DNA from 4 places in the Streptomyces glycanivorans genome. Region 4 is predicted to be linked to each of the others. Evidence: riboswitches for the same ligand, from Rfam matches in the RefSeq annotation. Region 4 holds a riboswitch; each other region holds the start of a gene.
What was found. Region 4 has a riboswitch for cobalamin ahead of P8A20_RS02625 (energy-coupling factor ABC transporter permease). Riboswitches for the same ligand answer to the same signal wherever they lie in the genome.

Region 1 (5,584 bases), 2.3 Mb from region 4:
TGACCTGCTGCTGGAGCTCGTCGTCGAAGAGGTCCGGCTCCTCCTTGCGGACGGTGTCCACGACCTCGAAGGCGAAGTTCATGTGCATCGTCTCGTCACGGAACACCCAGTTGGTGCCCGTGGCGAGACCGTGCAGCAGCCCGCGCGAGCGGAACCAGTAGACGTACGCGAACGCGCCGTAGAAGAACAGCCCCTCGATGCAGGCGGCGAAGCAGATCAGGTTCAGCAGGAAGCGCCGGCGGTCGGCCTTCGTCTCCAGCCGCTCGATCTTCTCGACCGAGTCCATCCACCGGAAGCAGAACTGCGCCTTCTCACGGATCGAGGGGATCTCCTCGACCGCGTCGAAGGCCGCCGCACGGTCCTCCGGGTCGGGCAGGTAGGTGTCGAGCAGCGTCAGATAGAACTGGACGTGCACGGCCTCCTCGAAGAGCTGGCGCGACAGGTACAGCCGCGCCTCGGGGGAGTTGATGTGCTTGTACAGCGTCAGCACGAGGTTGTTCGAGACGATCGAGTCGCCCGTCGCGAAGAACGCGACCAGCCGGCCGATCATGTGCTGTTCGCCGGGGGAGAGCTTCGCGAGGTCGGCGACGTCCGAGTGGAGGTCGACCTCCTCGACGGTCCACGTGTTCTTGATCGCGTCCCGGTAGCGCTCGTAGAAGTCCGGGTAGCGCATGGGACGCAGGGTCAGTTCGAAGCCCGGGTCGAGCAGGTTCTTGTTCTCGGATGTGCTCATTACTGGCAGGCCTCGCAGGACTCGGGGTTTTCGAGGGAGCAGGCGATCGCGTCCGCGTCGGGCGACGACGCCTGCTGTACGGGAACGGGGGCGGCGGCGGCAGCCGTCCCGGACGCGGCGCGGGCGATCCGGGTCGCCGGGCGCGAGCGCAGGTAGTACGTCGTCTTCAGCCCCTGCTTCCAGGCGTACGCGTACATCGAGGAGAGCTTGCCGATCGTCGGCGTCTCCAGGAACAGGTTCAGCGACTGGCTCTGGTCGAGGAACGGCGTACGGGCCGCCGCCATGTCGATCAGGCCGCGCTGCGGGATCTCCCACGCCGTGCGGTACAGCGCCCGCACGTCCTCGGGGATCCAGGCGAAGCCCTGCACGGAGCCGCTCGCCTCGCGCAACGCCTCGCGGGTCCGGGCGTCCCAGACGCCGAGCTTCTTGAGCTCGTCCACCAGATAGGCGTTGACCTGGAGGAACTCACCGCTGAGCGTCTCGCGCTTGAACAGGTTGGAGACCTGCGGCTCGATGCACTCGTACACCCCGGCGATGGAGGCGATCGTCGCGGTCGGCGCGATGGCGAGCAGCAGCGAGTTGCGCATCCCGGTCCTCGCGACCCTGGCGCGCAGCGCGTCCCAGCGCTCCGGCCAGTTCAGCTCGGTGTCGTAGTGGTCGGGGTGCAGCACACCGCGCGCGGCGCGGGTCTCGGACCACGCCGGCAGCGGGCCGGACCTCTCCGCGAGGTCGCAGGAGGCCTCGTAGGCGGCGAGCATGATCCGCTCGGAGATCCTCGTGGACAGCGCGCGGGCCTCGGGGGAGTCGAAGGGCAGCCGCAGCTGGAAGAAGACGTCCTGGAGGCCCATCGCGCCCAGGCCCACCGGACGCCAGCGGGCGTTGGACCGGCCGGCCTGCTCGGTCGGGTAGAAGTTGATGTCCACGACACGGTCGAGGAAGGTCACCGCGGTGCGGACGGTGGCGTCCAGCCGCTCCCAGTCGATGGTGCCGTCCGCGACGAACGCGCCGAGGTTGACCGACCCGAGGTTGCAGACGGCCGTCTCGCCGTCGTCCGTGACCTCGAGGATCTCGGTGCAGAGGTTCGAGGAGTGGACGACCCGGCCCGGCTCGGCGGTCTGGTTCGCCGTCCGGTTGGAGGCGTCCTTGAACGTCATCCAGCCCTGGCCGGTCTGCGCGAGCGTGCGCATCATGCGCCCGTACAGCTCACGGGCCGGCATCGTCTTGCGGGCCAGCCCCTTCGCCTCGGCCGCGCGGTAGGCCGTGTCGAACTCGTCGCCCCACAGGTCCACCAGCCCGGGTACGTCGGCCGGGGAGAACAGGGACCACTCCGTGTCCGCGTCGACGCGGCGCATGAACTCGTCCGGGATCCAGTGCGCCAGGTTGAGGTTGTGCGTACGCCGCTGGTCCTCGCCGGTGTTGTCGCGCAGCTCCAGGAACTCCTCGATGTCCGCGTGCCAGGTCTCCAGGTAGACGGCGGCGGCACCCTTGCGCCGGCCTCCCTGGTTGACCGCCGCGACCGAGGCGTCGAGCGTCTTCAGGAACGGCACGATGCCGTTGGAGTGCCCGTTGGTCCCCCGGATGAGTGAACCCCGGGCGCGGACGCGGGAGTAGGAGAGCCCGATGCCGCCGGCGTGCTTGGAGAGCCTCGCCACCTGGTGGTAGCGGTCGTAGATCGAGTCGAGCTCGTCCAGCGGCGAGTCCAGCAGGTAGCAGGACGACATCTGCGGGTGGCGGGTGCCGGAGTTGAACAGGGTGGGGGAGGAGGGCAGGTAGTCGAGCCGGTTCATCAGGCCGTACAGGGCGGCCACTTCCTCCAGTGCCCGCTCGGAGGTGTCCTCCGCGAGCCCGGCGGCGACGCGCAGCATGAAGTGCTGCGGGGTCTCGATGACCTGGCGGGTGAGCGGGTGCCGCAGCAGGTACCGGCTGTGCAGTGTCCGCAGCCCGAAGTAGCCGAAGCGGTCGTCGGCGCCGTCGGCGAGCGCCCGGTCGACCAGGGCGTCGAGAGCGGCGGCGTGCAGCGTGACGAACTCGGCCGTACGGTCCGCGATCAGCCCCTCGCGATGCCCGACGGCGACCGAGGCCGAGAAGGAGACAGCACCCTGGCCGGCGGCCTCGTCCGCCACGGCCCGGGTGAGGAGCCGGGCGGCGAGCCGCGAGTAGGCCGGGTCCTCCGAGATCAGGCCGGCGGAGGCCTCGACGGCCAGCGAGCGCAGCTCCGCCTCGTCCGACCGGGCGCTGCGGCCGCGCAGCGCGGCGGCGGCGACCCGTCCGGGGTCGGTGTCGGGGAGATCGGCGGTGAGGCCGGTCAGGGTCCGCAGCAGGGCGGTCCCGGGCGCGTCGGTCGTACGGCCTTCGGATTCCGCGGCTGAAACCGGGTCGGCTGGCGCGATGGTCACTGGGGCTATCCCTCGCTCGGCTCAGGCCTGCGGGAGCGGGGCAGCCGGAACACAGGGAACCCGGGGGAGGGCAGCACGGTGCGCGCGGCGTCCACCGGCCCTCCGCGGGGCCCGGACGTCTCTGCGTCCGGTTCGGTCGAGCCGGACGCACTGTCGACAGGTCTTCGGACTCCGCGGTGCGCGAATGCACACCGATCACACCGTTGCGGGACAGTTCCGGATTCGCACCGGATTCCCCTGCGGCGACAGCGAGGTCGAGCATACATGTGGGGGCCGCCGATTGCGGCGGCCCCCACATGTAGTGTCGCGGAGAGTCAGAAGGCCAAGCGGAACGTCAGGAGGGTGAAGCCCGGGAGAGGGCTCCAGTCGCGCTCCGGGGTCCGTACGAAGCCGAGGCGGCGGTAGATCCGGTGCGCGGCCTCCATGGACGACTGGGTCGACAGGACGATCCCGGAGAGCCCCGCGGTGGCACGGGCCCGGTCGACGCAGGCCCGTACGAGCGCCTCGCCCGCACCGCGCCCGCGCGCCCGGGCGGAGACCGCCAGCATCCGGAACTCGGCTTCGTCCCGGCCGGCTATGTCGGCCCACGGGCTGCCGGGCGGGACGTAGGTGACACCGCCCAGCAGCTCGCCGTCGGCGTCCACCGCGGCCAGCACCAGGGCCTCGGCGGCGCGTCGCCCGACGGCGCGAAGCTGTTCCAGATAGGGGTCGTCGGCGCCGAAGTCCAGCAGCCCGTCGCCGAGATACGCCTGGGCGGTCATCTCGCCCAGGGCCTCGTGCTCCTCGGCGCGTACAGGTCTGATCGAGACATCCATGGGTGCCAGTCTCCCCCGGGCGGCAGGCCCGGCGCACACCCTTTCGGGGGCGGGCACGCGGCGCGTACGGGGCGGCCCGGCAGCCGTCGCCGAGCACCCCGCCCCGTACGCGTCCGTCCCGGCAGGGGGCGAACCCTGCCGGGACGGACGTCACGTCCTACACCCGTTCCAGCGGTTCGTCGTCGCCCGGCGCGCCCACCGTGGCCGGCGGGAGCTCGGCCTTGACGCCGGGGTCGCCGACGTCCGCCGTGTAGTCGGACGGCGAGGTCTCGTCCACGCCGGCCGGTGCCTTCACGGCGTTGAGGACGAAGGTCAGCACGACCACCACGATGATGTTCAGCACGATCGCGGTGAGGCCGATGTAGCCGATCTCGCCGATGCCCGGGATCTCCTTCGAGGACCCGCCGAAGTGCTTCTGGGTCGGGCTGGCGACGCCGTAGGCGGCCACCGTGCCGTAGATCATGCCGACCGCCCAGCCCGCGATCAGGGCCCAGCGGTGGAACCAGCGGGTGAACAGGCCGCCCACCAGGGCCGGCATCGTCTGGAGGATCCAGATGCCGCCCAGCAGCTGGAAGTTGATCGCGACCGTCTTGTCCATGGTGAGGACGAAGGCGAGCGCGCCGACCTTGACCAGCAGCGAGACCAGCTTGGAGACCTTGGTCTCCTGGGCCGGGGTCGCGTCGGGCTTGATGAAGTCCTTGTAGATGTTGCGGGTGAAGAGGTTCGCCGCGGCGATCGACATGATCGCGGCCGGCACCAGGGCGCCGATCCCGATCGCGGCGAAGGCCACACCCGCGAACCAGTCGGGGAACATGTTCTCGAACAGCTGGGGGATCGCGAGCTGCCCGTTGTCGACCTTGATCCCGGCGGCGATCGCCATGAACCCGAGGAGGGCCAGCAGGCCCAGCATCAGCGAGTACAGCGGCAGGATCGTGGTGTTGCGGCGGATCACCTCACGGCTGCGGCTGGAGAGCGTCGCCGTGATCGAGTGGGGATACATGAAGAGCGCGAGCGCCGAACCCAGTGCCAGGGTGGCGTAGCCCCACTGGCCCATGTCGCCCGGGACGAGGCCCGCCACGGGCTTGCCCGCGGCCTCGTTCTTCGCCGAGAACGCCTCGTTCGCCCTGGAGAAGATCTCGTCGAACCCGCCGAGCTTGATCGGGATGTAGATGATCGCCACGGCGATGACCAGGTAGATCAGCCCGTCCTTGACGAACGCGATGAGTGCGGGGGCGCGCAGTCCCGAGGAGTAGGTGTACGCGGCGAGTACGGCGAACGCGATCAGCAGCGGCAGGTCCTTGATGAACCAGTGCGTGTTCTCGCCGCCTCCGACGCCCATGACGTCCAGCACGGCCTGGATGCCGACCAGCTGGAGCGCGATGTACGGCATCGTGGCGAGGATGCCGGTGAGGGCGACCGCCAGCGAGAGCCCCTTGGAGCCGAAGCGGCCGCGGACGAAGTCCGAGGTGGTGACGTAGCCGTGCTTGTGCGAGACCGACCACAGGCGCGGCAGGAAGGTGAAGATCAGCGGGTACACGAGGATCGTGTACGGCACGGCGAAGAAGCCGGCCGCGCCCGCCGCGTAGATCGCCGCGGGTACCGCGACGAAGGTGTACGCCGTGTAGAGGTCGCCGCCCAGC
Region 2 (5,584 bases), 3.4 Mb from region 4:
GTCTCGTCGGCCGCGGTGCGGGTGGCCGCCGACTCGTCCAGTCCGAGCGCCTCGCGCAGACCGGGCAGCGAGGCCGTGCCGCCCCAGATCTGACGGGCGCGCAGGACGGCGAGGACCAGGTTCACGCGGTCCTTGCCGGCGGGGGCGCCGCCCAGGACGTGCAGACCGTCGCGGATCTGGACGTCCTTGATCTCACAGAGCCAGCCGTCGAGATGCATGATGAACTCGTCGAAGCCCTCGTCCTCGGGCCGGTCCTCCAGGCCCAGGTCGTGGTCGAGCTTCGCCGCCTGGATGAGGGTCCAGATCTGGGCGCGTACGGCCGGGAGCTTGGCCGGGTCCATCGCGGCGATCTGGGCGTGCTCGTCCAGGAGTTGTTCGAGGCGGGCGATGTCGCCGTAGCTGTCGGCGCGTGCCATCGGCGGCACGAGGTGGTCGACCAGCGTCGCGTGCACCCGGCGCTTGGCCTGGGTGCCCTCGCCCGGGTCGTTGACCAGGAACGGGTAGACCAGCGGCAGGTCCCCCAGCGCGGCGTCGGGGCCGCAGGCGGCGGAGAGACCGGCGTTCTTCCCGGGCAGCCACTCCAGGTTGCCGTGCTTGCCGAGGTGGATCATCGCGTCCGCGCCGAAGCCGTTGTCGTCGGCGGACGCGGCGATCCAGCGGTACGCCGCCAGGTAGTGGTGCGAGGGCGGCAGGTCCGGGTCGTGGTAGATCGCGATCGGGTTCTCACCGAAGCCGCGCGGCGGCTGGATGAGGATGAGCAGATTGCCGCGGCGCAGGGCCGCGAGCACGATGTCGCCCTCGGGGTTGCGGGACCGGTCGACGAACATCTCGCCGGGTGCCGGGCCCCAGTGCTCCTCCACGGCCTCGCGCAGCTCGGCGGGCAGCGTGGCGAACCAGCGGCGGTAGTCGGCGGCGGGGATCCTGACCGGGTTGCGGGCCAGCTGCTCCTCGGTGAGCCACTCCTGGTCGTGGCCGCCCGCCTCGATGAGCGCGTAGATCAGCTCGTCGCCGTCGCCCGAGACCAGGCCCGGGATCTCCTCCTCGGGGCCGAAGTCGTAGCCCTCCTCACGGAGCCTGCGCAGCAGGGCGACGGCGCTGGCTGGGGTGTCGAGGCCGACCGCGTTGCCGATGCGGGAGTGCTTGGTCGGGTAGGCCGACAGGACCAGCGCGATCCGCTTCTCGGCGGCCGGGATGTGGCGGAGCCGCGCGTGGCGTACGGCGATCCCGGCGACGCGGGCAGCCCGCTCGGGGTCGGCGACGTACGCCGGCAGGCCGTCCTCGTCGATCTCCTTGAAGGAGAACGGCACGGTGATCAGACGCCCGTCGAACTCCGGCACGGCGATCTGGGTGGCCGCGTCCAGCGGGGAGACGCCCTCGTCGTTCTCCTCCCAGGCGGCGCGCGGGCTGGTGAGGCAGAGCGCCTGGAGCACCGGGACGTCGAGGCCGGTGAGGGCACCCGCGTCCCAGGACTCGTCGTCCCCGCCGGCCGACGCGGTCGCGGGCTTGGTGCCGCCCGCCGCGAGGACGGTGGTCACTATGACGTCCGCGGCACGGAGTTCGTCGATGAGCTCCGGTTCGGGCGACCGGAGCGAGGCTACGTACAGCGGGAGGGGGCGGGCGCCCGCGTCCTCCACGGCCGCGCAGAGCGCCTCGACGAACGCGGTGTTCCCGCTCATGTGGTGGGCGCGGTAGTAGAGCACCGCGACGGTCGGGCCGGTGACGTCCCGGGCGGTCCGCTCCAACGGGCCCCAGGCGGGCGCCGGGGCGGGCGGCTCGAAGCCGTGGCCGGTGAGCAGCACGGTGTCGGAGAGGAAGCGGGCCAGCTGCTCCAGGTTGGCGGGGCCGCCGTGCGCGAGGTAGGCGTGCGCCTCGGCGGCGATGCCGACGGGCACGGTCGACGCCGCCATCAGCTGTGCGTCGGGGGCCTGTTCACCTGTCAGTACGACGACGGGCCTGCCGGTGGCCAGTACCTGGTCCAGCCCCTCCTGCCACGCGCGGACACCACCGAGGAGGCGTACGACGACCAGGTCGGTCCCCTCCAGCAGCTGCGGGAGGTCGTCGAGGGAGAGCCGGGAGGGGTTGGCGTAGCGGTAGCTGACCGGTCCCTGCGCGGCACGGGCGCTCAGCAGGTCGGTGTCGGACGTCGACAGGAGCAGGATCATGCGGCGTCAGCCCTCCTCGGGGTGTCCACGCCCCGGGCAGTGTCGGATCGGCTGCTCGGACGGGACCGAGAGCCTGGGAAAGGGAGTTCCTGACTCGCCCGGCCGGGGCCGGGCTCACAGTGGCGGGACCGCGCCGGAATCTCACCGGGCTTCCTCCCATGTCGCCGTACGGCGATGGCGGACCGAACGGACCGCCGCTAGGCATAGTAGGCGGGGGGAGGGGGGTCCTGACCAGACGGCCCCCCGCCCTGGCCGCGACGGCGGCGGCTGTCCCGTAGGTCACAGTGACCGCAGGGGTCCACCACGGTCACGGTCGGTATGCTCGCCGCCATGTCCGCATCCCCCCTTCCGTCCCGTTCTCCGGGCGACGCGTGTGCCCGGAGCAGCGGTGACGCCTGCCCCGGCGCGCTGCGCCTGCACCGGGCGGACGACGGTGCGCTGGCGCGGATCCGCATACCCGGCGGGGTGCTGACACCCCGCCAGGCAGAGGCGCTGGGGCAGGCCGCCGAGCGCCTCGGTGACGGTGAGCTGCATCTCACCTCCCGCGGCAACGTGCAGCTGCGCGGGCTCGCACCGGACTGCGGTGCCGAGCTGGCCGGACTGCTGGACGAGGCCGGGCTGCTCCCCTCCGCACGGCATGAACGCGTGCGCAACATCGTCGCGTCCCCGCTGTCCGGGCTCGACGGCCTCGGTTCCGTCGACGTCGGACCCTGGCTGACCGGCCTCGACCGTCTCCTGTGCGGTAGCCCGGGCGCGACGGCGCTCTCAGGACGTTTCCTGTTCGCGCTCGACGACGGCCGCGGCGATGTTGACGCCCTCGGAGCGGACCTCACCCTGTTGGGACACGACGGCGATGCCCTGCTGCGCGTCGGGCACGGCGACGAGGTCCTCCGCGTGCACGCCGACGACGGCCCCCGGGCCGCGCTGACCGCCGCGGAAGCCTTCCTCGACTCCGCCCGGGGGACCGGCGCCTGGCGGGTGAAGGACCTGCCGGACGCCGACGCCGCGGCACTGCCCGCCGAGGTCGTCCGCCGGCTGCGGCAGACGGGCACCACCGTCACGGCGGACCACCGCCCCCGCCCCCTCGAAGTCCTGCCGCCTGCCCACGGCCCCGTCGTGGGCGGCCACCGCGAGTCCGCCCTGTCCGTCGGTGTACCGCTGGGACGGCTGGCCCCGGCCCAGTGGCGGCTGTTGCTGTCGGGCGCGGGGGAACTGCGCCTCACCCCGTGGCGCGGCATCGTCGTCACCGGCATCGGCCCCGGCCTGTCGGAGGGCCTGTCGGCGGGCCTCGCCGAGGCCGGCCTGATCACCGGGCCCGGCTCCCCGTGGGCCGGGGTGGGCGCCTGCATCGGCCGGCCCGGCTGCGCGAAGTCGCTGGCCGATGTGCGGGCCGAGGCGGGGGCCGCCGTCGGACCGGCCGGGCATCTCCCTGTGTACTGGTCGGGCTGCGAACGCCGCTGCGGCCATCCGCACGGGGAGTGGATCGACGTGGTCGCCACCCCCCGAGGACACCGGATCTCCCACGTCCGGGGGGACCTCGTCACCACGGCGGCGACGGTACGGGACGACCCGGCGGCGCTGGCCGCCGCCGTGGCGGCGGCCCGGGGCGCACGCACCTGACCACCACGCACGACCCCCTGTTCGGCCCCTCTCCGACCTGTTCGGCGAGAAAGACGAAGAAAGCGACAGCACTGTGCATCAGTACGAGAAGGACGGACCGGCGATCTACCGCCAGTCCTTCGCCACCATCCGCGCGGAGGCGGATCTGGCAGGGCTGCCCGCCGACGTGAGCCAGGTCGCCGTCCGCATGATCCACGCCTGCGGCATGGTCGACCTCGTACGCGATCTCGCCTTCTCGCCGAACGTGGTGGCCGACGCCCGCGCGGCCCTGCGCTCCGGCGCGCCGATCCTGTGCGACGTGGCGATGGTCGCCAGCGGTGTCACCCGCAAGCGGCTGCCGGCGGACAACGAGGTGATCTGCACCCTGTCCGACCCGGCCGTTCCAGGACTGGCCGCGGAGCTGGGCACCACGCGCAGCGCGGCAGCCCTGGAGCTGTGGCGGGACCGGATGGAGGGCGCGGTCGTCGCCGTCGGCAACGCGCCCACCGCGCTCTTCCGGCTGCTGGAGATGATCGAGGAGGGCGCCCCGCGCCCCGCCGCCGTCATCGGTGTGCCCGTCGGCTTCATCGGGGCCGCCGAGTCCAAGGAGGCCCTGGCCTCCCACCCGTCCGGGCTGGAGCACCTCGTCGTCCGGGGCAGGCGTGGGGGCAGCGCCATCGCCGCCGCCGCCCTCAACGCGATCGCCAGCGAGGAGGAGTGAGCGTGCCCGAGCAGCAGCACACAGGTGGCGCGGGACGGCTGTACGGCGTCGGTCTCGGCCCGGGCGACCCGGCCCTGATGACAGTGAGGGCGGTGCAGATCATCGGTGAGGCCGATGTCGTCGCGTACCACTCGGCCCGGCACGGCCGCTCCATCGCCCGCTCGATCGCGGCGCAGTACATCCGCGCCGATCACATCGAGGAGGCGCTGGTCTACCCCGTCACGACGGAGACCACGGACCACCCCGGCGGCTACCGGGGCGCGCTGGACGAGTTCTACGCCGAGGCCGCGGCCCGCCTCGCGGTCCACCTCGACGCCGGGCGCACGGTAGCCGTGCTCGCGGAGGGCGACCCGCTCTTCTACGGCTCGTACCAGCACATGCACAAGCGGCTCGCGGACCGTTACGACACCGAGGTCATCCCGGGCGTCACCTCGGTCAGTGCCGCCGCGGCCCGCCTCGGCACCCCGCTCGTCGAGGCCGAGGAGGTCCTGACGATCCTGCCGGGCACCCTGCCGGAGGAGGAGCTGACCGCACGTCTGGCGGCCACGGACTCCGCCGTGGTGATGAAGCTGGGCCGGACGTTCCCGGCCGTGCGCCGGGCGTTCGAAGCCTCCGGGCGGCTCCCCGAGGCACGCTACGTCGAGCGTGCCACCATGGCCGGCGAGCGGACCGGCGACCTCGCGGACACCGACGCGGACACCGTTCCGTACTTCGCCGTCGCCGTGCTGCCGAGCCGGATCGACGCGCCCCGCCCCGAGCGGAGCCCCGGTTCCGGTGAGGTCGTCGTGGTCGGTACCGGGCCGGCCGGGCCGCTGTGGCTGACGCCGGAGACCCGCGGGGCGCTGGCCGCCGCCGACGACGTGGTCGGCTACACGACGTACCTGGACCGGGTGCCGGTCCGTCCCGGCCAGCGGCGCCACGGGTCCGACAACAAGGTGGAGTCCGAGCGCGCGGAGTTCGCCCTCGACCTGGCACGCCGCGGACACCGTGTCGCCGTGGTGTCCGGAGGCGACCCCGGGGTCTTCGCGATGGCCACGGCGGTCCTGGAAGTGGCCTCGCAGGACACGTACGCGGACGTCGCCGTGCGAGTGCTGCCCGGGGT
Region 3 (5,584 bases), 7.2 Mb from region 4:
CCGGTGGACCCCGCACTGACCACCGTGGCGGGCATCCACTACAACCTCTTCCTCGGCAGCCTCCTCGATCACGACGGCGTCGGCAGCCGCGACCTGTCGGACTACCTGACGATGCGGCGCATCGGCACCTTCCTCTGCACGGAGGTGGCGCACGGCAACAACGCGACGGCCATGGAGACCACCGCGACGTACGACCGTGAACGGGACGGCTTCGTCCTGCACACACCGAACGCGGGCGCGCAGAAGTTCATGCCCAACACCAGCCCCGCGGGCGGAGCCAAGACCGGACTGGTCGCGGCGCGGCTGGCGGCCGACGGCGCGGACCACGGGGTGCGCCTCTTCCTGGTGCCGCTCACCGACGGTGAACAGGCGCTCCCGGGGGTCCGGGTGCGTCGGCTGCCCGCCCGCATGGGCAGCCCGGTGGACCACTGCCTGACCTCGTTCGACCGGCTGTTCGTGGCGCGGGACGCCCTGCTGGGATCCGGTGAGGAGGGAGAGGCCGAGGGGGAGTTCAGGACGGAACCGGGGGACCGGCGCCGGCGTTTCCTGACCTCGATCGGGCGGGTCACCCCCGGCCGGATCGCCATGAGCGCCTGCGCGGCCGGATCGGCCCGCGCGACCCTCGCGGTGGCCGTGCGCTACGGCGGCCACCGGCTGATCTCCGGCAGCCGCGGCGCGCCGCCCGTGCCGGTCAACGCCCACCGGACCCACCACGGGCCGCTCGCCTCGGCCATGGCCACCGTCTTCGCCATGACCCTGCTGTACCGCAGGGCGCAGGAGCGGTGGGAATCGTGTACGGACGACGAGAGCCGGGCCGAAGCGGGGACCCTCGTCGATGTCGCCAAGGCGTGGATCACCTGGCGGGCCCGCGACGTCATCGTGGAGAGCCGTGAACGCTGCGGCGCCCAGGCACTGCTCGAGAACAACGGCATGACCGAACTCGTCACGGGAGTGGAAGGGGCCATCACCGCGGAGGGCGACAACATCGCCCTCTACACCAAGGCGGCCGCCGACATGATCTTCGCCGCGGAGCCCGGCGGAGCGGACACCCCGGCCCCGCACACCGGTGACCTGACAGACCCGCGCTTCCTCGGGGCGCTCCTCGCCTCGGTCCAGGGCATCTGGTTCGCCCGGGCCAGGGAACGCGTGCTGCTGGCGTCCGAGGCCGACGCCCTCGGACGCTGGAACGCGGCCTCGGGCCACGCGCTGCGCGGGGTCGAGGCCTATGCGTACCGGGAGGCCGCCGCGGCCTACGCCGAGGAACGCGCCGCACTGCCCGAAGGAGCCGCGAAGGACCGGCTGAGCGAGCTCGAGCGCCTGTTCGCCGTCGAGTGGGTGGCCCGCAACAGCGGTGATCTGCTGGCCGCCGGTCTCCTGAGCGGCGATCAGGTCGAGGCCCTGGCGCGGTACGCCGAGGAACTGATCACCGCCGTCGCCGCGCACGCACCGCAGCTGGCCGACTCCTTCGCCCTGCCCGAGGCGCTGCTGGCCGACTGGCCGATCGCCGGCCCCGGCTACGCCGACGCGTACGACGACCCCGAGGGCCCGTGGAACACCGGCGCGGCGGACGCCCGGTGAGCGCCCCGCGTACGGAACAGGCGATGGGACGCCGGCTCGGCGAGCGCCTGGAGATCCTGGGACTGCGTGCCGTCCTGCTGGCCTACTGGGGCACGACGTCCGTGCTCGCCCGCTGTGGCGGGAAGCCGCAGAGCGACGGCGGCGAATCGGTTCACCCCAAGCGCTGACCCGCCCGACGGCCGTCACCGGTACGGAAGGGAGCGGTCCGCGCCCGCCGACCGGCGACGGCCCAGGAGGCCGGCGACACGCCGCGTGATAGCTTGCAGGCGCCAGTCACACTCCACGTGGAGTCAGGGAATCCGGTGCGAATCCGGAGCTGACGCGCAGCGGTGAGGGGGACGGGCGGGGCCACAGCCACTGGGACACCCTCGGGTGCACCGGGAAGGCGCTCCGTCCGGACGAACCCGAGTCCGAAGACCTGCTGGCACCCGCTTCCGGACCGGGAGCGGAACACTGTAGCGGGCTCCGCGCTTGAGCCCAGAGACGCCGAGGGACTCGTGCCGCCCATAGCCAGCACCGTACGCCGAACCGCCCTGCTCATCACGGGACTTGTCCTCCTGACCGCCTGCGGCGGGGGCGGTAGCACGTCCGACGGCCCGGCGCGTGAGAGCTCCGCCGACGGCTTCCCAGTGACCCTGGAGAACTGTGGTCGCACGGTGACCGTCGACGCGGCCCCGCAGCACGCCGTCTCCCTCAACCAGGGGTCGACGGAGATCCTGCTCTCCCTGGGCCTCGCCGACCGGCTCGCCGGTACCGCGACCTGGACGGACCCGGTGATGAAGGGACTGGAGAAGGACGAAGCCGCGGTGCCCCGCATCGCGGAGAACCAGCCCTCCTCCGAGAAGGTCCTCGCGGAGGAACCCGACTTCGTCAGCGCGTCCTTCGAATCCACCCTCGGCAAGGGCGGTGTGGCGTCCCGCGACCAGTTCGAGAAGCTGGGCGTACCGACGTACCTCTCACCCACCGACTGCGCGGGCAAGGACAACGCGGGCAGCAGCGACGGCTCGCGCACCGCGCCACTGACCATGGACGGCGTCTACGGCGAAGTGCGTGACCTGGCCAAGGTGTTCGGCGTCCCGGAGCGGGGCGAGAAGCTGATCAGCAGTCTCCGGGAACGGATCGACGAGGCGACCGCCGAGGTCGACGCCTCCGACGCCACCCTGCTCTACTGGTTCGCCAACGCCGAGGCCCCCTACCTGGCGGGCTGCTGCGGCGCTCCCGGCATCATCACCGAGGAGCTCGGCGCGAAGAACGTCTTCGACGACACGCACGAGGAATGGCCCCAGATCAACTGGGAGACCGTCGCCGACCGCGACCCCGACGTCCTGGTGATCGGTGACCTGACCCGCAAGTCGCAGACGGCCGAGAGCGCGAAGAAGAAGATCGAGTTCCTGGAGTCCAACCCCGCCACGAAGAACCTGGACGCCGTCCGCCACAAGCGGTACGTCCTGCTCAGCGGCCAGGCCATGAACCCGACCATCCGGACCGTGGAAGGTGTCGAGCGCGTCGCGGCGGGGCTGCGCTCGTTCGGGCTCGCGGGGTGACGAGGACCGAACCCGCCGCGGACCCGGAGACGGGGGTGACGAGGACCGGACCCGCCCCGGACGCGCAGGTGCACTCGCCTCCTCCGGCGGGGACCGTCTCCGGAGCACGGATCCTGCGCGACGGTCTCCTGTGGAGCGCCGGGATCGCCCTGCTGCTCCTGTCCGTCGCGGTGGCCGTCACGATTGGCCCCGCCCGGATCTCCGTCCCGGACGTCTGGTCCGTCGTGGCCTCGCACCTCGGCCTGGGCGAAGGACGGCTGACGCCGATCCGGGACGGCATCATCTGGAACCTGCGCATGCCCCGCACCCTGCTCGCCGCGGTGTGCGGGGCCGGACTCGCGGTGTGCGGCACCGTGATGCAGTCGCTGCTGCGTAACCCGCTCGCCGACCCCTTCGTCCTCGGCGTCTCCTCGGGCGCGTCCACCGGGGCGGTCGTGGTCGTCGTCCTGGGCGTCGGCGGGGGAGCGGTGTCGATCTCCGGCGGTGCCTTCGTCGGGGCCCTGTGCTCGTTCGCCCTCGTGCTGCTGCTCAGCCACACACTGGGCGGGTCCACGGACCGCGTCGTGCTCTCCGGGGTCGCGGCCATGCAGCTTTTTTCCGCGCTCACCTCGTTCGTCGTGATGACCGCCGCCGACGCCGAACAGACCCGGGGCGTGCTCTTCTGGCTCCTCGGCTCGCTGAGCGGCGTCGGATGGGGCGACGTGTGGACGTGCTCCGCCGTGCTGGCCGTGACCCTGCTGATCTGCCTCGGCCACGCCCGTACCCTCGACGCGTTCGCCTTCGGCCAGGACGCCGCGGCCGCCCTCGGCGTGCACGTGGCCCGCACCAGGATCGTGCTGCTCTGCGCGACGGCGCTGCTGACCGCCGCCCTCGTCAGCTCGGCGGGCGCGATCGGGTTCGTCGGTCTCGTCCTGCCGCACGCCGCCCGGGCGCTGACCGGCTCGGGACACCGGAGACTGCTGCCGGTGACCGCGCTCGCCGGCGCGGTGTTCCTGGTCTGGGTCGACACCCTGGCCAGGACCGTCCTCGACCCCCAGGAGGTCCCGGTCGGGGTGGTCACCTCCCTCATCGGTGTGCCCGTGTTCGTCCTGATCCTCCACCGCACCCGGAGAAGCGCATGACCCCCGACAAGCGCGGGACAGGCACCCCGGGCGACGGCCTGCGGGCCGAACGGATCACCCGGGAGGCCGGCGGGCGGATCGTCCTCGACGGGGTGAGCATCGCGCCGCCGTCCGGCGCCACGGTCGGCCTCCTGGGACCGAACGGCTCCGGCAAGACCACCCTGCTGCGGGTGATGGCCGGCGTCCTCACCCCCGGGTCGGGAGTCGTGACCCTCGACGGGCGCACGCTCGCCGAGACCGGACGGCGGGCCGTGGCCCGACGTGTGGCCGTCGTCGACCAGCACGCGGACACCCTGGTCGACCTGAGCGTCCTGGACGTCGTACGGCTCGGCCGCATCCCGCACCGGCGCGCCTGGTCCGCGTCCGGCCCCGAGGACGAGGCCGCCGTGCACGAGGCCTTGGCGCGCACCGGACTCGCCGGCCGCGCCACGCAGTCCTGGCACACCCTGTCCGGGGGTGAGCGCCAGCGGGTCCAGATCGCCCGGGCCCTCGCCCAGCAGCCGCGGGAACTCCTGCTGGACGAACCCACCAACCATCTGGACATCCAGCACCAGCTGGAGCTGCTGTCCCTGGTCGCCGCGCTGCCCGTGACCGCGGTGGTCGCGCTGCACGACCTCAACCTGGCCGCGATGTTCTGCGACCGGGTCACCGTCATGAAGGACGGCCGGGTGGTGGCCGGCGGGACTCCCTCGGAGGTGATCACCGAGGAACTCATCGCCGACGTCTACCGGGTGCGTGCGGTGGTCACACCCGAGGGCCCGGACGGCCGCCCTTCGGTGCGCTTCCTGCCGGGGAGAGCCGTACCCGCACGCCTCGGTCACGACGAGAGGGCGGGCCCGTGAACCACCCGGGTCCGCCCCTCGCTGGTGTCGCGCGGCCTTTCGCCGCTGTGTGAGGGGTCAGGTCAGCGACGACGTCCCTGGCCGTACTCGCCGCCCATGTCCTTGTCGCTGCCCATGTCCTTGCCGTCCGCGTAGTCGATCTTCTCCTTGCGGAGCTCCGCGGACACTTCCTTCTGCTCGGTGACCTTGCTGGTCTCGAGACGGACCCGTTCCACGGGGACCGCCTCCTTGCGGACGGTGGCTCGTTCGGCGTGCAGGGTGACTTCGACGTCCTGTTCGCCGAGTTCGCTCCGCCCCTTCACGGCTCCCTTCTCACCAGGCTGCAGAGGCTCGCGCACCACGCGTACCTCCTCGTGCGACACCGGCACGGTCCGTGTGACGTTCTCCGTCACGACGTACTTGTGCAGGCGTGCCTTCCCGCTCTCGTACTCCTCCGTACCGACCTGGAGCTGCTCCTCGGACCGGACCATCTCCTCCCGGCCGGTGCCGGCGGCGGACC
Region 4 (5,584 bases):
TGTGGGTGATTGTAAACCCGAGGTAAACGCGGCCGAGGATTAATGGATCGGATTCGGAACCGGCTGTCGCTCTCGCATCCCGGCCCCCGTCCGTCCCGGAGGCTTCGGCTTTCGGTACGAATACCACTTCGTTCCCTGAAACGTTCCCGAGCGCCCGATTCCCGCCGGGATCCCGAGTGCCGGTGGTGATGGGCCATCAGGTCCGGCTCCTGCTTCAGGTGTTCCGGCGGGGTGACCCTCAGGGGCGTCGGCCGTCGGTGGTCGTCCCCTCGGCGGGGACCGGCGCGGCGAAGTCCGCGGCGAGCTGCTCGGCGGTGCGCGGACCGGGTTCCGAATCTCCCAACAGGCCATGCGAGCGCAGCAGTCGCGAAGCCGCGACGCCCCACGGCAGACGCAGCCCCGCCTCCCCCAGGAGATCGGTGCGGGCCAGCATCACGGGCGCGGGCCCAGCCCGGACGCCGGCCGGGGTGAGGAGTGCGGCATCGTCGGCCCAGCGCAGAGCGAGATCGACGTCGTGGGTGGCCATCATGACGGTGGTTCCGCTGTCCCGGAGCGAGCCGAGCGTGTCGAGCAGTCGCTCCTGGCCGTCCGGATCGAGGCCGGCTGTCGGCTCGTCGAGGATCAGCACACGGGGCCGCATCGCGACCGCGCCGGCGATGGCGGTCCGCTTCCGCTGCCCGTAGGAGAGGAGATGGGTGGGCCGGTCCGCCAGGGCGGTGATGTCGAGGGCGGCGAGCGCCTCGTCCACGCGGGCACGCACCTCGGTGTCGGTCAGCCCGAGGTTCAGCGGCCCGAACGACACGTCCTGGGAGACGGACGCGGCGAACAACTGGTCGTCCGGGTCCTGCACCACCAGCTGGACGGTGGTGCGCAGCCGGGTCAGCCCCTTCCGGTCGTAGGTGACGGGGCGCCCCTCGACCGTCAACTGCCCCTCACGTGGGCGCAGTCCGCCGCTGAGAAGCCGCATCAGCGTGGTCTTTCCACTGCCGTTGCGGCCGAGGAGGGCGAGCGCACGCCCCTCGCGTGCCTCGAAGTCGAGGCCGCTGAGCACGGCGGGACCGTCCTCGTACGCGAAGGACGCGCCCCGCAGGGCGAGGAGCACGGATCCGCTCATGACAGCGGCCTTTCCAGGACGAAGGTCAGGATGGTGAGGACCGCGAGCAGGAGGACGCTCAGCGCCACGAACCGGACGGAGACGCGGGCCTCGGGCACCAGGACGCGCAGGGTTCCGTCGTAACCGCGCCCCGCAAGCCCCGTCTGGAGCCGCGCCGCACGGTCGAACGCCCTGACGAACGCGGTGGCTCCGAGCCCCGCCAGTGACCGCCAGGTCGCGGCCCGGGTGGTGTGGCCGAGCCGGGCCGCCTGCGCCTCCCTGATCCGGCGCACCGAATCGAGGAGAAGGAAACTCATGCGGTACGTCACCAGGGCGACGTCCACCACCGGCGCGGGCACCCCCGCCCTGACCAGGCGGGGCAACAGGTCGGACATCGGGGTGGTGAAGGCGAACAGCAGCACCCCGAGGGACGCGGCCGAGGTGCGCAGCAGCAGCTCACCTGCGCGCTGTGGCCCCCCGGGGTCGAGAGCGACGAGCCCTTCCGGCCCGCCGACCTGCACGAGGAGCGTGGCCGCCCCGGTGACGCAGAAACCCAGAGGCACCCGGTACGCCCGCCACAGGTGACGGGCGGTCACGCCGGCAGGACCCAGCAGCACCGCCAGGGCGGCGACGAGGACCAGGACCGCACCTGGCCAGGGCGGAGTCGAGATGGCCAGCACCGTGAGCCCCAGACCGAGCACGGCCTTGTCCACGGGATGGCGGCGGCGCCAGCGACTGCTGTGCGCCGCCGCGTCGATCGGCAGCATGGGGGCTCAGGCCTTCCGGGCCTTCGACTCCCCGGCACCGCCGTCGGCGCCCCCTCTGTCCTGCCCCGCGGTCGCACGGAGCTCGCCCTGCCGGCGCCCACGCCGCAGGCCGAAGTAGTAGGCGAGGACGCCTGCCCCGAGCGCCGCCTGAAGGGCGAACAGGGCCGACTCGATCTCCCCGGACGGCGGTTCGTACAGCGGCGAGAACCAGGGTTCGTAATCGGGATCGATCTCGGTGATCGCCGTCTCGGCCTGCGCGTCGGCGCCCACGAACGGTTCCTCCTCGCCGTCGCCGAGACCGAGGGCCAGCGGCAGGACGGCCAGCGCGGCCACCACGAACAGGAGAAGAGCGTTTATCCTCGTGTTCTTGTTCATCGGGCCACCGCCTCGGTCTCGGCCTTCTCCGTGCGGGCGCGCTTCCCTGCGAGGAAGACGCCGAGCCGGGTCAGGTCACCCTTGCTGGACTGCACGAGAAGCCGCATCACCAGCACGGTCAGGAGACCCTCGCTCACGGCGAGCGGGATCTGGGTGACCGCGAAGATGGAGCCGAACTTGCCGAGCGCGCCCATGAACCCGCTGCCCGGGTCCGGGAAGGCGAGTGCCAGCTGCACGCTGGTGACGCAGTAGGTGGACAGGTCGGCGACGAACGCAGCGAAGAACACCGCCACCATCAGCGGCACGTCGTACCGGCGCAGCAGCCTGAAGACCGCGTATCCGGCCCAGGGGCCGACGATCGCCATCGAGAAGACGTTGGCTCCCAGCGTGGTCAGACCGCCGTGGGCGAGCAGCAGGGCCTGGAACAGCAGGGTGATGGTGCCCAGGACCGCCATGATGGGCGGACGGAACAGGATGGCCCCCAGCCCCGTACCCGTGGGGTGAGAACAACTTCCCGTCACGGAGGGGATCTTCAAAGCGGAAAGGACGAACGTGAAGGCCCCGGAGGCCCCCAGGAGCAGCGTGCTCTCAGGGTTCTCCCTGACCTCACGCGAAAGTGACCGGACTCCGTGGACGACGAACGGCGCGGACGCGACACCCCAGGCGATCGCGTGCGCCGGAGGCAGAAAACCCTCGGCTATGTGCATGGCTCAGCAGACCCTCTCCAGCACCTCGTGGATGGTTGAAGTGCCTTGGCCGGTCTCCTGGCTTACGGGTAACACCGCCCGAACTCCGCCTTCCCGGGTCACAAGGACCCAGTGGCTGCCCGCGAGGGCCGGAGCCGGACTTCCCGATCACAGTGGCGAGGGCCGCACCGGCATCACACCGGATTTCCCGTTCACCAAGGCGAGGCGACAGTAGTCGCAGGTGGGGGAACATGACAAGCGGGCCCGGTCCGGTGCTGCCTGTCGGCACGCCACGGCGTCGGTCCGCCCGCCGGGCGGGGACGGGCGCCTCCGTGACACGCTCCACGGGGTCCGCCCCGAGGCGGCCCTGTCCGAAGGATGCGATTCAGCGCCGGCCGTCAGCCCTCGTCGTCCCTGAGCCCTTCCTCCACGACCCCGCTCTCGTCGTCACGCCGGTACGGCACGATCTCGACCGGACATCGGGAGTGGTGCAGGAGGGCGTGCACCACATGACCCAGTCCCAGCACGGAGACACCGCGCCGCTCATGGCTTCCCATGACCAGGAGATCCGCGTGCCGGCTCGCCTCGACGAGTGCGGACGCGGCTGACCGCGCCTCGACCACCTCGGTCTCCACGGCGAGACCGGGGGCGCTCTCCCGGATTCCGGAGGCCAGGTCGGCCATGAGCTTTTCGCCGCGATCCGCGGCCCGCCCGGTTTCGTCCCGCGCGGTCCCGTCGAACCGGGCAAACAGACTGTGCACGTTCACCAGCCGCAGTGCGCGCTCGCGGGCCAGTGCCTCCCGTCCGGCACGCACCAGCCACCGGACATCGTGCTCGTCGCGCACAGCAGCCGTGACCGGCGCGTTCTCGCGTTCGGGCTCACCACGCACGACCACGACGGGAGCGGGACTGCCGATGACGACCTCCAGACCGGTCGACCCGAGAAGAAGGGGACCGAATCCGCCGGTGCCCCTGCTGCCGACGACGATCGTGCTGCCGGGCCGGACGGACGCGTGGAGAGCCGGGATCGGCTTCCTGCGGCTCAGCTTGACGCCGACCTCGAGCTCGGGGAACCGCTTCCGGATCTCTTCCGCCGCCGTCGTCAGGACCGAGTTGCCCGCGTCCCGCAGATGTTCCGACGTCTCGAACGACGCGAACCGGTCCAGTCGGTCGAGGTCGGCGGCGTGCACGAGCAGCAGGCTCCGACGATGTGCCTCGGCGTCCGCCGCGCCCCAAAGGGCGGCGGACGTGGCACGCTCCGACCCGTCCACACCCACGACCGTCCTCGGATCCTGCGTGGCGTCGGACGGGCGGGTAGGCATGGCTGCTCCTCACGCTGTTCGTTCCCCGCGCCTCCCATGCTGTCACCGTCTGCCTTGGTGCGCCCAGCGCACGTACGGGCCACCGGGCCGTTTCCGCCCGTCCGTGCCGCTGCGGGCGGTGCGGACGGCATGCGGGTCGGTCTGCCTCCTGTGATTCAGCCCGGTGAGGTTCCCCCGGGCTGAATCACAGGAGGCAGACCGGGGGAGCCTCCCCGGTCAGCCCGCGTCCGGGGCGGCGACGGTGTTTCCGTCCTTGTCGAGCGTGTGGGTGTCCCAGTACACGTCCCACTTGTCGTCGACCTGCTGCGGCACCTTGCCCTCCGGATAACGCACGTATCCCGCGGGAGGCTCCTCGGCGTCCCGGACACAGGCGGAGCCGGTTCCGCCCACGGACAGGACGGGGTACTCGCCGCCGTTGCAGACGTCCTCCCGGTACTCGAAGCCGGCGCATCCGGTCAGTGCCACGACGGCGACAACACCGGTGAGAGCAGCGGCGACGACGCGCGCCCTTCCGGGCCGGAGGCGGGTGGCGGGGCGGTTCGTTCTCCGGGACATGTGGTGGATCCTCTCCAGTGGTTCGGTCTGCCACCACCCTGCCGCCGGAGGGGTGTTGTGCGTTGAGTGCGCATACTCGGTCGCGCACGCGTGGATACTTAGATCGTTATGGGCCCGGGGGCCTTCCACCACTGCCTCGGGAACCCGGCCGGGGTGCCCGCCGCCCCTGCCGTGCTGTCGGCGCCGCTCGGAGTACGCGGCCGCGACGTCCCGGTCGCGTCGCGGTGCGCAGGCACGCTCGTCCAGTCATCCGCCCGCCGCGTCCTCGGCCTCCCAGCGGAGCAGGTCGCCCGGCTGGCACTCGAGCACCTCGCAGAGCGCGGCGAGCGTCGCGAAGCGCACCGCCTTGGCGCGGCCGTTCTTGAGCACCGCCAGGTTGGCGGGCGTGATTCCCACGCGGTCCGCGAGTTCGCCCACCGACATCTTCCGCCTGGCCAGCATCACATCGATGTCGACGGCGATCGGCATCAGATCACCTCGTCCAACTCGGCCTGCATCCGAGTCGCTTCGACGTCACGGGCGACGGCCTGGGCGAGCAGCGTCCGCAGCACGAGCACGATGAGCGCGACCCCCAGGACGGCCATGCCGACCCCGCCCATGATGAGGGTGACGCCCGGGTCGTCGCGCTGGCTGGGAGCGTTCAGTGCCGTGACCGCGAACCACACGAGGGCAGCCGCGACGATCGCGCCGATGATGACGTCCACGTACCGGAAGGCGGCGTGGGAGAACACGGTTCCGCGTCGCACCATCGTGACCAGTCGCCATACACAGACCACGGCGACCTGA

Region 1: linked by a shared signal. The riboswitch ahead of P8A20_RS11985 (ribonucleoside-diphosphate reductase subunit alpha) and the one ahead of P8A20_RS02625 (energy-coupling factor ABC transporter permease) in region 4 are both predicted to bind cobalamin.
Region 2: linked by a shared signal. The riboswitch ahead of cobN (cobaltochelatase subunit CobN) and the one ahead of P8A20_RS02625 (energy-coupling factor ABC transporter permease) in region 4 are both predicted to bind cobalamin.
Region 3: linked by a shared signal. The riboswitch ahead of P8A20_RS34585 (ABC transporter substrate-binding protein) and the one ahead of P8A20_RS02625 (energy-coupling factor ABC transporter permease) in region 4 are both predicted to bind cobalamin.

What each region holds. Positions count from the first base shown of each region.
Region 1 covers NZ_CP120983.1:2,831,178-2,836,761, reverse strand. The annotation lists gene P8A20_RS11990 (ribonucleotide-diphosphate reductase subunit beta) at 1-733, opposite strand, end outside; gene P8A20_RS11985 (ribonucleoside-diphosphate reductase subunit alpha) at 733-3,129, opposite strand; cobalamin riboswitch at 3,268-3,391, opposite strand; gene P8A20_RS11980 (GNAT family N-acetyltransferase) at 3,444-3,944, opposite strand; gene mctP (monocarboxylate uptake permease MctP) at 4,102-5,584, opposite strand, start outside.
Region 2 covers NZ_CP120983.1:3,951,456-3,957,039, forward strand. The annotation lists gene cobN (cobaltochelatase subunit CobN) at 1-2,162, opposite strand, end outside; cobalamin riboswitch at 2,227-2,373, opposite strand; gene P8A20_RS17335 (ferredoxin-like domain-containing protein) at 2,481-3,782, shown strand; gene P8A20_RS17340 (precorrin-8X methylmutase) at 3,856-4,482, shown strand; gene cobJ (precorrin-3B C(17)-methyltransferase) at 4,479-5,584, shown strand, end outside.
Region 3 covers NZ_CP120983.1:7,817,639-7,823,222, forward strand. The annotation lists gene P8A20_RS34580 (acyl-CoA dehydrogenase family protein) at 1-1,578, shown strand, start outside; gene P8A20_RS38840 (hypothetical protein) at 1,575-1,745, shown strand; cobalamin riboswitch at 1,832-2,018, shown strand; gene P8A20_RS34585 (ABC transporter substrate-binding protein) at 2,076-3,122, shown strand; gene P8A20_RS34590 (FecCD family ABC transporter permease) at 3,191-4,243, shown strand; gene P8A20_RS34595 (ABC transporter ATP-binding protein) at 4,240-5,085, shown strand; gene P8A20_RS34600 (PRC and DUF2382 domain-containing protein) at 5,148-5,584, opposite strand, start outside.
Region 4 covers NZ_CP120983.1:569,698-575,281, reverse strand. The annotation lists gene P8A20_RS02640 (energy-coupling factor ABC transporter ATP-binding protein) at 239-1,114, opposite strand; gene cbiQ (cobalt ECF transporter T component CbiQ) at 1,111-1,860, opposite strand; gene P8A20_RS02630 (energy-coupling factor ABC transporter substrate-binding protein) at 1,867-2,235, opposite strand; gene P8A20_RS02625 (energy-coupling factor ABC transporter permease) at 2,232-2,942, opposite strand; cobalamin riboswitch at 2,973-3,156, opposite strand; gene P8A20_RS02620 (universal stress protein) at 3,320-4,243, opposite strand; gene P8A20_RS02615 (SCO0607 family lipoprotein) at 4,460-4,798, opposite strand; gene P8A20_RS02610 (helix-turn-helix domain-containing protein) at 5,045-5,266, opposite strand; gene P8A20_RS02605 (DUF2975 domain-containing protein) at 5,266-5,584, opposite strand, start outside.